DNA from 4 places in the Streptomonospora wellingtoniae genome. Region 3 is predicted to be linked to each of the others. Evidence: riboswitches for the same ligand, from Rfam matches in the RefSeq annotation. Region 3 holds a riboswitch; each other region holds the start of a gene.
What was found. A riboswitch is a leader RNA that binds a small molecule or an ion and turns the genes downstream of it on or off. The one in region 3 is predicted to bind cobalamin.
Positions count from the first base shown of each region.

Region 1: another riboswitch for cobalamin. It lies ahead of RM446_RS03905 (energy-coupling factor ABC transporter permease); the one in region 3 lies ahead of RM446_RS22620 (ABC transporter substrate-binding protein).
Region 2: another riboswitch for cobalamin. It lies ahead of metE (5-methyltetrahydropteroyltriglutamate--homocysteine S-methyltransferase); the one in region 3 lies ahead of RM446_RS22620 (ABC transporter substrate-binding protein).
Region 4: another riboswitch for cobalamin. It lies ahead of RM446_RS03975 (putative cobaltochelatase); the one in region 3 lies ahead of RM446_RS22620 (ABC transporter substrate-binding protein).

Region 1 is NZ_JAVREK010000003.1:81,586-84,687, forward strand. It holds gene RM446_RS03895 (precorrin-8X methylmutase) at 1-329, opposite strand, end outside; gene RM446_RS03900 (4Fe-4S binding protein) at 375-569, opposite strand; cobalamin riboswitch at 729-935, shown strand; gene RM446_RS03905 (energy-coupling factor ABC transporter permease) at 924-1,703, shown strand; gene RM446_RS03910 (energy-coupling factor ABC transporter substrate-binding protein) at 1,707-2,072, shown strand; gene cbiQ (cobalt ECF transporter T component CbiQ) at 2,079-2,834, shown strand; gene RM446_RS03920 (energy-coupling factor ABC transporter ATP-binding protein) at 2,831-3,102, shown strand, end outside.
Region 2 is NZ_JAVREK010000014.1:75,103-78,204, forward strand. It holds gene metE (5-methyltetrahydropteroyltriglutamate--homocysteine S-methyltransferase) at 1-1,592, opposite strand, end outside; cobalamin riboswitch at 1,748-1,967, opposite strand; gene RM446_RS14565 (polysaccharide deacetylase family protein) at 2,292-3,102, shown strand, end outside.
Region 3 is NZ_JAVREK010000032.1:17,638-20,739, forward strand. It holds gene RM446_RS22615 (response regulator transcription factor) at 1-651, opposite strand, end outside; cobalamin riboswitch at 1,037-1,219, shown strand; gene RM446_RS22620 (ABC transporter substrate-binding protein) at 1,251-2,291, shown strand; gene RM446_RS22625 (FecCD family ABC transporter permease) at 2,295-3,102, shown strand, end outside.
Region 4 is NZ_JAVREK010000003.1:95,807-98,908, reverse strand. It holds gene RM446_RS03980 (amidase) at 1-860, opposite strand, end outside; cobalamin riboswitch at 1,060-1,191, shown strand; gene RM446_RS03975 (putative cobaltochelatase) at 1,248-3,102, shown strand, end outside.

The DNA.
Region 1 (3,102 bases), on a different contig from region 3:
ACCGCCGCCGCAGACCGGGTGATCCCGGCCGTGCGCGCCAGGCGCTCGGCGCGCCGGTCACAGATGTGGCACACGCAGTCGCGGGCGGTGATGCCGGCGGCGACCATGGCGACGTCGGTCACCACCGGTGCACCCTCGTCCAGCAGCCGGGCGGCCTTCTCGACCGCGGAGTCGTCGATCACCAGGTCGGCGGCGTAGTCCAGGTCGGCGCTGGAGTGGATGACCCGCTCGGCCACGGCGCGGCTGAGCGGCGGCATGTGGCCCAGGTCGACGCGGGAGCGCAGGATGGCGAAGGACTCGGTCTCGATCGGGTGCACCCGCCGCTGCACGGTCGTCTCCTCCCCCTCGCTCCGGCTCGGCCGGCGCGGCCGGTCCTACAGGACGGCGATCGCGTCGGCCGGGCAGATCTCCACGCACTCCAGGCAGCCTGTGCATCTGTCGCCCAGTACGGCCAGGCGCCCGCCCTGCGGCCGGAGCGCGTGCTCCGGACAGGTCAGCAGGCAGGCTCCGCAGGCCGTGCACGACGATGTCACAGCCACCGGGACGGCGGGCTCGGCGGGGTCGGCCAAGGCGCTCCTTCCGTGCGGCGCCGGCGCTGAGACCAGTGCCACCGCGGCGGCGCGGCGGACCCCTCAAGCGCGGCGCAGGCCCAGCGTACACGGGGCTTAGGCGACACCCGAGGCGGCGCGGCCGGGATGTCCTCCCATTGCGGATCCGCCATTCGGGCCGTACGTTCGATGGGCCGTGGTGTTCGGGAAGTCCGGTACGAAACCGGCGCGGCCCTCGCCACTGTGAGCGGGAAGTCCGATGCCCCGCCCGCCGTTCGCGGCGGGTCGGCGCAGGCCACTGGAAGCACCAGCGACGCTGCTTCTGGGAAGGCCGGCGGAGGGCGGCGACCCGTCAGCCAGGAGACCGGCCACGGCGTGACGACCGTCCACGAGGTGCTGGAAGTTGGGTCCCCCGAGATGCATATCGCTGAAGGCTATTTGCCCTGGCAGCACGCTGCCGCCTGGACCGCCGCCGCGGCCCCGTTCGTTGCGCACGGTGTCCGGTCGCTCACGCAGGCCGTCCGCGCCGACCCCGACGCCAAGCTGCTCGTCGGCGCCGCCGGGGCGTTCTGCTTCGTGCTGTCGGCGCTCAAGATCCCCTCGGTCAGCGGAAGCTGCTCCCATCCCACGGGCACCGGTTTGGGCGCGTTGCTGTTCCGCCCGCCCGTCATGGCCGCGCTGGGCACGATAACCCTGCTGTTCCAGGCGCTGCTGCTGGCGCACGGCGGGCTGACGACCCTCGGCGCCAACGTCTTCTCCATGGCGGTGGTGGGACCGTGGGTCGCCTACGGCGCCTACCGGCTCGTGCGCGCGGCCACCGCCTCCGCCGGCGAGCAGACCTCGCTGGGCGCGGCCGTGTTCTGCGCCGCCGCGCTGGGCAGCCTGGCGACCTACACCATGACCAGCGTCCAGCTGGCGCTGGCGTTCCCCGACTCCGCCTCCGGGTTCCTCGGCTCCTTCACGAAGTTCGCCGGGATCTTCTCGGTGACACAGATCCCGCTGGCCGTCATCGAGGGCCTGGTCACCGTGGTGCTCGTGCGACTGCTGTGCCGGGTCAACCCGGACCAGTTGCGTCGGCTGGGAGTGCTTCCGCGGCGCACCGCCGAGGCCTCCTCCGCCGATGCGGCCGTGGCGACCGAGAACAAGGCGGGCTGAGAGATGCCGAGGACCGCGACCACTTGGCTGCTGATCGCCGCCGCCGCGCTGATCGCCGTACTGCCCCTGCTCATCGGTTCCGGCAGCCACCTGGAGGAGCCCTTCGCCGGTGCGGACGCGCAGGCCCGGGGCGCCGTGGCCGAGATCGACCGCGGTTACGAGCCGTGGTTCACCGCGGTCTACGAGCCGCCCTCCGGCGAGATCGAGTCAGGCATCTTCGCCCTGCAGGCCGCGATCGGCGCCGGGATCATCGGCTACTACTTCGGCGTCGTGCGCACGCGCAGCAGGCTGGCGCAGGAGGGGGCGGTCCCGCCTGAGGCCGCGCCCACCGAGACCGCCGAGGCGGACTCCGGCTCCACCGAGCGGTAGCCGCGCGTGCTGGCCATCGACGCAGCCGCCTATGCCAGTCCTTGGCGGCGGGTGCACCCCGCCGCCAAGGGGCTGTTCTTCGGCGGGCTGCTGGTGTGCGCGCTGGCGCTGCCCACCTGGCCCGCCGCGCCGCTGGTGGCCGCCGTCGCTCTGTCCGCAGCCTTCGGGCCGGCGCGGGTGTCGCCGCGGGCCTTCGCCCGCACGGCCTGGGGGCCGCTGCTGTTCATCGTGACCGGGTCGCTGACGCTGCTGGTGACCGTCGGCGGACCAGAGGGCGCTGTCGCTCTCGATCCCGAGGGCCCGGCCCGGGCCGGCGAGATCACCGGGCGCGCCGCCGCCGCGGTGTGCTGCCAATTGCTCTTCGCCTTCACGACCCCGCTGGCCGACCTGCTGCCGCGGCTGACGCGCATCGGGCTGCCCGCCGCGCTGGTGGAGGTGGTCGCGCTGATCTATCGCATGCTGTTCGTGACGCTGGACAGCGCCCGGCGCGTGCAGACCGCCCAGGCGGGCCGGCTGGGCTACGTCGACCGGCGCGCCTGGGTGCGCTCGGTCGGGTCGCTGGGTGCCGCACTGTTCGTGCGCACCTTCCACCGCGCGCAGCGCATGCAGCGCGGCCTGGAATGCCGCGGCTACACAGGAGAGCTGACGGTACTGGTCGACGAGCTGCCCCTGCGGCCCGCCGCGCTGGTCGCCGCCGCCCTTCCGCCGCTGCTGGTGGCCGCGGCGACCGCCGCTTACGTCTTCATTGGAGCACGCCCGTGACCACCGCTCCCGGCGGCGACGCAACCGCCGCCCCGCCCGCCGCGCTCGCCGGTCTGGGACTCTCCTTCGGCTACCCCGACTCCGCGCCGGTGTTCGCCGGACTCGACGTGCACATCGCTCCCGGCGAGGTCGTGGGCGTGCTCGGCCCCAACGGGGGCGGCAAGACGACTCTCCTGCGGCTCCTGTCGGGCAGCCTGACACCCGGCGAGGGCGAGATCCGCCTGAGCGGCGAGCCGGTGCGGCGCGGCCGCCGCGCACTCGCCGAGCT
Region 2 (3,102 bases), on a different contig from region 3:
TCGGGGCGCGACACGTCTCCGTAGAGGATCGGCGGGCGCACGCACCGCGACCCGTAGGACTGGACCCAGCCGTTGGCGGTGGTGGCGTAGCCGTCGAGCTGCTCGGCGAAGTACTGCACCATGTCGTTGCGCTCGGGCTCGCCGTGCACGAGCACGTCCAGGCCGATGTCCTCCTGGAGCTTGATGACGCGGTCGATCTCCGCGCGCATCAGGCGCTCGTACTCCCCGTCGCCGATGCGTCCGGCCCGGTGGTCGGCGCGGGCCCTGCGGACCTCGGGCGTCTGCGGGAAGGAGCCGATGGTGGTCGTCGCCAGCACGGGCTCCTTGCCGGCGACCGTTCGCCGCCCGTCGCCCACGCGGGTGGTCGCACCGCCCAGCGCCTCCAGCCGGGCGCGCACCCGGGAGTTGGTGAAGGACGCGGGCGCTGATCCGCGGGCGGCCTTCAGCTCAGCCGCGGCGGCCCCGTCACCCTCGGAAAGGGCGCGGCCGAGCAGCACCACCTCGTCGACCTTCTGCTTGGCGAACGCAAGCCGCTCGCGCACCGCCGGGTCCATGCCGGGCTCGGCGTCCAGGTCGATCGGCACGTGCAGCAGCGAGCAGGAGGTGCTCACCTCGACCCGGCCGGCCAGGCCCAGGACGGACCCCAGCGTCGACAGCTTCCCGGGCATGTCGGCGCGCCAGACGTTGCGCCCGTCGACGACACCCGCGACCAGGGTCTTGTCACCCAGGCCCGAGACGCGCGCCAGCTCGGCGACGCCTTCGGGGCCGCTGGCGAGGTCCAGGCCGATCTGCTCGACGCCGGTGCCCTTGAGCACCTCGAGCGCCTGCGCGCCGATCGCACCGAAGTAGGTGGAGACCAACAGCTCGGGCCGCCGGGCCTGGGCGCCCAGGCGGCCGTAGGCGTGCTCCAGGGCCGGCAGCTCGGCGCGGCCCTCGTCGCTCGCCAGGATCGGCTCGTCGAGCTGCACCGACCGGGCGCCCACGGCCGACAGCCGATCGAGCAGTTCGGAGTAGCACGCCAGCAGGTCGTCGAGCAGGTTCAGGGGCCGCCAGCCCTCGGGGGCGTCCGCGGCGGGCTTGGCCAGCATCAGGAACGTCAGCGGGCCTACGAGCACCGGCCGGGTGGGCACGCCCAGTCCCTTGGCCTGGGTGTACTCCGACAGCGGCTTGCCGCCCGCCAGGCGCGGCCGCGTCGCGGGCGACAGTTCGGGGACCAGGTAGTGGTAGTTCGTGTCGAACCACTTGGTCATCTCCATGGGCGGGAGGTCGCCGGTGCCGCGCGCCATGGCGAAATAGGCGGCGAGTTCGGACTCGCGGTCATCGGCGGCCTCGAACGCCGCCCGGAATCGCTCGGGCACCAGCCCGAACAGGACCGCGTTGTCGAGGACGTGGTCGTAGTAGGAGAACGTGTTGGACGGGATCGTGCCGATCCCGGCGTCGCGCAGCGACTCCCAGACTTCGCGGCGCAGGCGCGCGGCGACGGCGTCCAGATCGGCGGCGCCGGAGCGGCCGTCCCAGTAGGACTCGCAGGCGCGCTTCAGCTCCCGGTCGCCGCCGATGCGCGGGTATCCGTGGACGGTCGTGGGGATCATGCGGCACCGCCCGCGGACGTGTGGCCTTCTCGCATGGCTTGTTCTCTCCCTCGTCGATCAGCCGGACGATCCGCGGCCGCGGGAGAGGGGGTGCGAGCGCACAGGAGCGCCACCGCCCTGGCCCTCCCTCGGGGCGCACGGACCACCGCGGGCGTGTCAGCCCGCGGGCGGTGGCAGGTATTCGGACTCGCGGGCGCGGCACGGCCCGATCGGGCCGCTCCTCCTACCGGCCGCCGCTTCCCAGGCGCAAACGCCCAGTGCGATGGCGGCTTTCGTTCCCACTTACCGCTGCGGGGCAGTCCCGGATTCGCACCGGGTTCCCTCTTGCGACACGCACGGCTCAACGTGCGCGTACCGACCGCGGCTGCAACTATAGTCCAGGCAGTCACGACCGCCCGCGGACGCCTCCCCACACAGCGATCCCGGGCCTGCGCAGCGACCGGACGAGGCCTGGCGGCGGCCGCCCGAACCGCTCCGGCGGACGCGAGGCCGACGCGCGGGGGCAGGCGGACTTTGCCAAGCTTGTGCAGTTGTTGGCCGCATCATGACGTCTTCTGTCGACTAATTCACCTCTGCGGAGATTACCCTCGACCGATGGACCGTGTCCGAATTGATATGTCATTCGCGGAACCCGCGCGGATTCCCAGAGCGACACATTCACCGGCACCCGACTCCAGAACCGTGAAGGACGCGCACCAGTTGAAGCACCAGCCAGTCGGCTCGCATACTGGCTTCCGGCCAGGCGCCGTCACACTCCGCTCTCGAACAGCAACCGCGAGTACAGTTTCCGCCGCGGCGGCTCTGGCGCTGCTGCTGGCACTGACCGCCTGCACGGGCGGCGGGGCCGACCCTGCATCGTCGGGTGCATCGGCGTCGGCATCGCCCGGTGCCACGCCGGCCACGGGTGCAGCGGACGAGCTGACCGCCGTCGACACGGAGCACATCCCCGGTCTTGAGGAGCAGACCTCCACCGAGACCCTCGACGGTGGTGTGGAGACGCACGTGTCCTACCCGCGCGTGCCCAAGGCCGGCCCGTTCACCGAGCGGCTCGGCGAGATCACCGAGCAGGACGCGCAGGACTTCGCGAGCGCCGAACGGGGAGCGAAGTCCTACACCGTCGACTGGCAGGTGAGCGTCGCGGGCGGCAACGTCCTGGCGGTACGCCTCACCCAGCACGAGAAGGACGGCGGCGGCAAGCGGACCGGCCACTCCACTTACTGGTACAACACCGAGTCCGGCCGCACCGCCTACTCCACCGAGCTGCTGGACGGCCAGGGCAGCCTGGAGGAGCTCGACGGGCTGGTCAAGAAGCGGTTGAAGGACCGGGGCGGTGTCGACGCCTCGAAGCTGCACCCCATCGCCGAGATGTACGACTCCGTGGGCTTCAACCCCGACGGCGACCTCGTCGTGGAGTTCGACGAGGGCCAGGTCGCCCCGCCGAAGAAGGGCCGGGTCCGCGCCGTCGTACCCGGGAAGGCGGCGGCGCCGCTGCTCTCGTCGTTCGGCGAGC
Region 3 (3,102 bases):
CTCCTGCGACTTCAGCTGCGCGGCGTAGGCGGCCGCCTGGGTGCGGCGCTGCATCTCCAGCTTCGACAGCACGCTGGAGACGTAGTTCTTCACCGTCTTCTCGGCCAGGAAGATGCGCTCGCCGATCTGGCGGTTGGTGAGGCCCTCGCCGATCAGCGCGAAGATGCGCCGTTCCTGCTCCGAGAGCGCGGCCAGCGGATCCCTTCGCTCGGCGTCCTCGCGGATGCGCCGCATGATCCGGGCCGTGCTGCGCGGGTCGAGCAGCGACTCGCCGGCTGCGACCGTGCGGATCGCGCCCACCAGGTCGGAGCCGTGGATCTGCTTGAGCACGTAGCCCGAGGCCCCGGCCATGACCGATTCGTAGAGCGCGTCGTCGTCGGCGTAGGAGGTGAGCATCAGGCAGGCCAGCTCGGGCAGGCGGGAGCGCAGGTCGCGGCAGACCTCCACACCGCTGCCGTCGGGCAGGCGGACGTCGAGCAGCGCCACGTCGGGCCGGCTCGCGGGGATGCGCGCGAGAGCCTCGGCCGCACCGGCGGCCTCGCCGACCACCTCGATGTCGGGCTCGTCGCCGAGCATCGCGGCGACCCCGCGGCGTACCACGTCGTGGTCGTCGAGGAGGAACACCCGGATCGGGCCGTCGGTCCCGGCCATGGCAGGTCACCTCATTCCGCTGCGGCGGCGCCGCGAGAACCCGCGGCGCGGTGCGCGCCGCACTCGTGACCGCGCACGCCTGTCGTGTCCTGGGGTGCTCCTACCCGCGCACGCCGCCGGTTCCACCCGCCGGGCAGGGCCCGACGGGCAGTGGTGCACCGCCGCACCTTCGCGACGAGCGGATCCGCACGTCCGCGAGCGTATTCCGGCGGTCACCGCCCGCCCAGCAGGGGACGGCGGCTCCGACCGGTCGGGATCTCCGGCGCGGGGCGCCGACCGCCAGGCGAAGCCCCTGGGGGACACCGGGCCTGCCCCCTGCCCCCTGCCCCCGTGCCGAGCCCGCCTACGGTCGCTCCCGGGTCCGAGCCGATCGAGGGCGGCGTGCTAGCGTCGGCGGCGCCGTGGTGAACGGGAATTCCGGTGTGAAACCGGTGCGGCCCTCGCCACTGTGATCGGGAGTGCTGTGTCGTTCGCCCGAACGAGCCACTGGGGTGCAAACCCTGGGAAGGCAGGACACAGCGCGTATCCACCCGTCAGCCAGGAGACCGGCCACGGCACCGCACGACCCGATTCCACGAGGACCTGGAAAAGGCGGTCTCATGGCCCCCGTATCTTCATTCCCCCGCCGTGCCGCGTCCGCGCTGGCCGGCGCCTTCCTGATCGCCGGCTGCGGCGCTCCCGCCCCCGAGCAGGCGGCGGGCGAGGACGCCCTCACCCGGACCAACTGCGGCATCGACGTCGCCGTAGGCGCGCCCCCCGAGCGCCTCTACGCCGCCTACCAGCCCGGCATCGAGGTCGCCCACGCCCTCGGCCTCAGCGACCGGCTGGTGGGCACCGCATTCCTGGACGCCGAGGTGCTGCCCGAGTACGCCGACGAGCAGGCCGAGGCCGAGTACGTGCCGACACTCCCGAGCAGGGAGGGCCTGCTGGAGACCGAGCCCGACTTCGTGATCTCCGGTTACAACGGGTTCTTTGCCGAGAACAGCCCGGACCGCTCGGTCGGCACCCGCGCGAGCCTGCGCGAGCTCGGCGTCCAGAGCTGGATCCTCAGCCCGCTGTGCCCCAGCGAGGACGGGCTGACCGACCGGGCGATCGACCCGGGGTCGGTCCGGGTGGGCAGCGTCTACCGGGACCTGCGCGACCTCGGGGCGCTGTTCGGCGCCGAGGAGAACGCCGAACAGGTGATCAGCGACATGCGGGAGCGAATCTCCGCCGTGGAGGAGCAGGTGGAGGGGGCCGAGCGCCCGTCCGTGGCGATCGTGTCACCCGGGGAGGACGGCGGCTACCGGGTGGCGAGCGGAATCGACTTCGGCACCCGGATCATCGAGCATGCGGGCGGAGTCAACGCCTTCGCCGATCTGACCGAAAAGCGCAACGTCGACGTCGGCGTGGAGGAACTCGTCGAACGCGACCCCGACGTCATCCTCACCGACGCCTGCTGCGACGCCGGGTTGACCACGCAGGACGCCGAGGACGAGGTCCGGGCGATCACGTCGGATCCGGCGCTGGAGGGGGTCACCGCCGTCGCCGGGGGCGACGTCCACCCCTTCCTGTTCGCCGACCGGGCGGCCGGGGTCCGGGCGGCGCACAGCATCGAGTTGGTCGCCGCCCACATCCACCCGGACCTGGTCGAGCAGTAAGCCGTGACCGGTGCGACCGCGCCACCCGGGAATCGACACGCAACGGCCCTCCCGGCCCCCGGCGAGCCCGGCCGGGGACTGCTGCCCGGCCGCGCCGGCCGGGCAGCGGGCCTGGTTCTGGCCGGGCTCGCGCTGGCGGCCGCGTGCGCTCTGTCGCTGGTCACGGGCAACTACACCCTCTCTTTCACCGACGCGGCCTCGGCCGTGGCCGCGCCCGCCGGAAGCGAGGCCGACCGGATCGTATGGCACGTGCGTGTGCCCAGAACCGCGACCGGGGTGCTCGCCGGGATCGGCCTGGGCATCGCGGGCGCTGTGATGCAGGGACTGACCCGCAACCCGCTGGCGGGGCCGGGCATCCTCGGTGTCAACGCCGGTGCGGCGTTCGCAGTGGTGGTGGCCATGTCCGTCTTCCAGGTGGGCGCCCTCACCGGCTACCTGTGGTACTCCTTCGCCGGTGCCGCGCTGGCCGCGGTCTTCGTCTACGCGCTCGGCTCACTGGGCACCGGCGGCGCGACGCCGGTGAAGCTTGCCCTGGCCGGCGCGGCGCTCAGCGCCATGGTCGGATCCGCGACCACGGCCATCACCCTCCTCGACGCCTCCGCACTCGACGACTTCCGTTTCTGGGCCGTGGGTTCGCTCACCCGCGCCGACACCGGGCAGCTGCTCGTGGCCGCTCCGGCCGTCCTGATCGGCGCCTGCCTGGCGACGGCGGTCCGCCGGGAACTCAACACGGTCGCCCTCGGCGAGGACATGGCCCGCAGCCTCGGCACGCGGCTCGCGTCGACACGTGCGCTCGCCGCAGTCTCGGTCG
Region 4 (3,102 bases), on a different contig from region 3:
CCGGCCTCCAGCGGCGGTGCCAGCGCCGATCCCGGTTCGTCGAGGGCGACGGGACTGCGCGGGTCGGGGCCGGCGATCACCGACAGCAGCAGCGCGGCGTCGTCGACCTCCCGGGCCATGGGGCCCTGCACCGACAACTGCGACCAGCCCAGCGGTGCGGGGTGCTGCGGCACCCGACCCGGCGACGGCCGCAGCCCCACCACGTTGTTGAACGAGGCGGGGTTGCGCAGCGACCCGCCCATGTCCGAGCCGTCGGCCAGCACGTGCATGCCCGCCGCGAGCGCCGCGGCCGCGCCGCCGCTGCTGCCGCCCGCCGAACGCGCGGTGTCGTAGGGGTTGCGGGTCAGCCCGAACACGGGGTTGAAGGTGTGCGACCCGGCGGCGAACTCGGGGGCGTTGGTCTTGCCGATGGTGATCGCCCCGGCCGCGCGCATGCGCGCCACCACCAGCTCGTCGCGGTCGGGCACGTGATCGGCGAAAACCGGCGAGCCGAAGGTGGTGCGAACGCCCGCGGCCTCGTGGGTGTCCTTGTGCGCCACCGGCAGGCCGTGCAGCGGCGGGGGTTCGCCGCCCGCGGCCAGCAGTTCGTCGGCGGCGCGCGCCTCGTCCATGGCGCGCTCGCCGCACAGGGTCACCACGGCGTTGACGGCCGGATTCAGCGCCTCGACGCGTTCCAGGTGCGCGGCCACCACCTCCCGGGCGGAGACCTCGCGTGCGCGCAGCATCCGCGCGAGCTCGCGGGCCGGTCGGCTGGTGATGTCGGCGGTCTCGTCGTCGCGCATCGCGGTGGGGCCCTCCGGGTGGTCTGGTGCCGCCCCGCAGGCCGGGCCGGGCGGGCGCTGGTGTCCGGGTGCGACCATCCCATCCCGATCGGGGCGCCGCCGCAAGGGTGATCGTCGCCGGAGCGCCGCCCCTCGGGCGGGCGGATCTCGCCGAGACCCGCTGCGCTGAGCGGCGGCGGAGGCGATGGAGGCCGGACGGGGGCGGTGTGAGACTCTTGTTGGCGGTGCCGACGCCGGGCGTACCCGGCCGGGAGCGTCCCGGCCGCGCCGCGGCGCGCAGGAACCCGGTGTGAATCCGGGACGGTCCCGCCACTGTGACCAGGGAGCGGCCCCGCAACGAGCGCCACTGCCGGAACCCCCTCCGGTGGGAAGGCGGCGGGCGAGCGGTGATCTGGAAGTCAGGAGACTGCGCGGCACCGGGCAAGACCCCTATGGGCGTGGACTCCCGAGGAAGGACTGGCCTGCGTGAGCGCTCCTGCTCGCTACCCCTTCAGCGCGGTCGTCGGCATGGACGACCTGAAGCTCGCGCTGCTGATCAACGCCGTGTCCCCGGACGTGGGCGGCGTCTTGGTCCGCGGTGAGAAAGGCACCGCCAAGTCGACCGTGGTGCGCGCCCTCGCGGCGCTGCTGCCCGACCTCGACGTCGTGCAGGGCTGCCGCTTCGGCTGCGACCCCGCCGCCCCCGACCCCCAGTGCCCCGACGGCCCGCACGCCGACTCCGAGGTGCCCGGTGAGCGTCCCGCCCGCCTCGTCGAACTTCCGGTGGGCGCCAGCGAGGACCGGCTGGTGGGCTCGCTGGACATCGAGCGGGCGCTGACCGAAGGCGTCAAAGCCTTCGAGCCCGGCCTGCTCGCCGAGGCGCACCGCGGCGTCCTCTACGTGGACGAGGTCAACCTGCTGCACGACCACCTCGTCGACCTGCTGCTGGACGCCGCAGCCATGGGCACCTCACACGTCGAGCGCGAAGGCGTCTCGGTGCGCCACGCCGCGCACTTCCTCCTCGTGGGCACGATGAACCCCGAAGAAGGGGAACTGCGGCCGCAGCTGCTCGACCGCTTCGGCCTGACCGTGGAGGTCGCCGCCACCCGCGACCCGCAGCTGCGCGCGGACGTGGTACGCCGCAGGCTCGCGTTCGAGGCCGACCCCGAGGGCTTCGCCGCAGGCTATGCCCGGGACGAGGCCGAGCTCGCGGGCCGTATCCTGGCCGCCCGCAAGCGGCTGCCGGGAGTCGTGCTCACCGACGCCGCGCTGCGGCAGGTGACGGCGGTCTGCGCGGCCTTCGACGTCGACGGCCTGCGCGCCGACATCGTCACCGCGCGTGCCGCCATGGCGCTGGCCGCCTGGCGCGACCACAACGAGGTGACCCCCGAGGACGTGCGCGACGCCGCCCGCCTGGCGCTGCCGCACCGGCGCAGGCGCGACCCCTTCGACGCCCCCGACTTGGACGAGGACCGGCTGCAGGAGGCGCTGGACCAGGCGGGTGATGCGGACCCAAAAGACCCGGGTGAGTCCGGCGGCCCCTCCGACGCGACGGGCGGCGGAGGCGGTGGCACCGAGGCACGGGCCCCGGACTCCGATTCATCGGCGGAGGATTCCTCCGAACCGTCGGGCGAGGACGAGGCCCCGGGCCGGCAGGACTCCGGCCCCGACTCCGGCGAGGCGCCCGGCGGCGAAGCCGGGCCCTCCCCCTCCGCCCCCCGGCCGGCGGGCTCCGGCGGCGCCGAAGACGACCCCGGCGACGAGCAGTCCCCGCCTCGTCCGCAGGACCCGGGCCGGGGACCGCAGGCGGAGGCCGGCGAGACCTACCGGCCGCGCCTGTTCAGCCTCGACGGCGTCGGCGAGGGCGCGCCCGGCCGCCGCTCCCGGGCCGAGACGCCCTTCGGCCGCACGTCGGGGGCGCGCGTGCCCCGCTCGGGGGTGCGCGGCCTGCACCTGACCGCGACCCTGCGCGCGGCGGCTCCTTACCAGCGCGCCCGCGGCCGCACCGGCCCGGGCCTGGTCGTGCGCCCCGGCGACCTGCGCGAGACCGTGCGCGAAGGCCGCGAAGGCAATCTCGTGCTGTTCTGCGTGGACGCCAGCGGTTCCATGGCCGCCCGGCAGCGGATGCGCGCCGTCAAGGGCGCCGTGCTGAGCCTGCTGCTGGACGCCTACCAGCGCCGCGACAAGGTCGGCCTGGTCACCTTCCGCGGCACCGGCGCCCAGGTGGAGCTGCCGCCGACCTCGTCCGTGGAGGCGGGTGCGCGCAGGCTGGGCGAGCTGCGCACCGGTGGCCGCACTCCCCTCGCGGCGGGGCTGGCGCGCTCGGCCGAGGTGCTGCGCG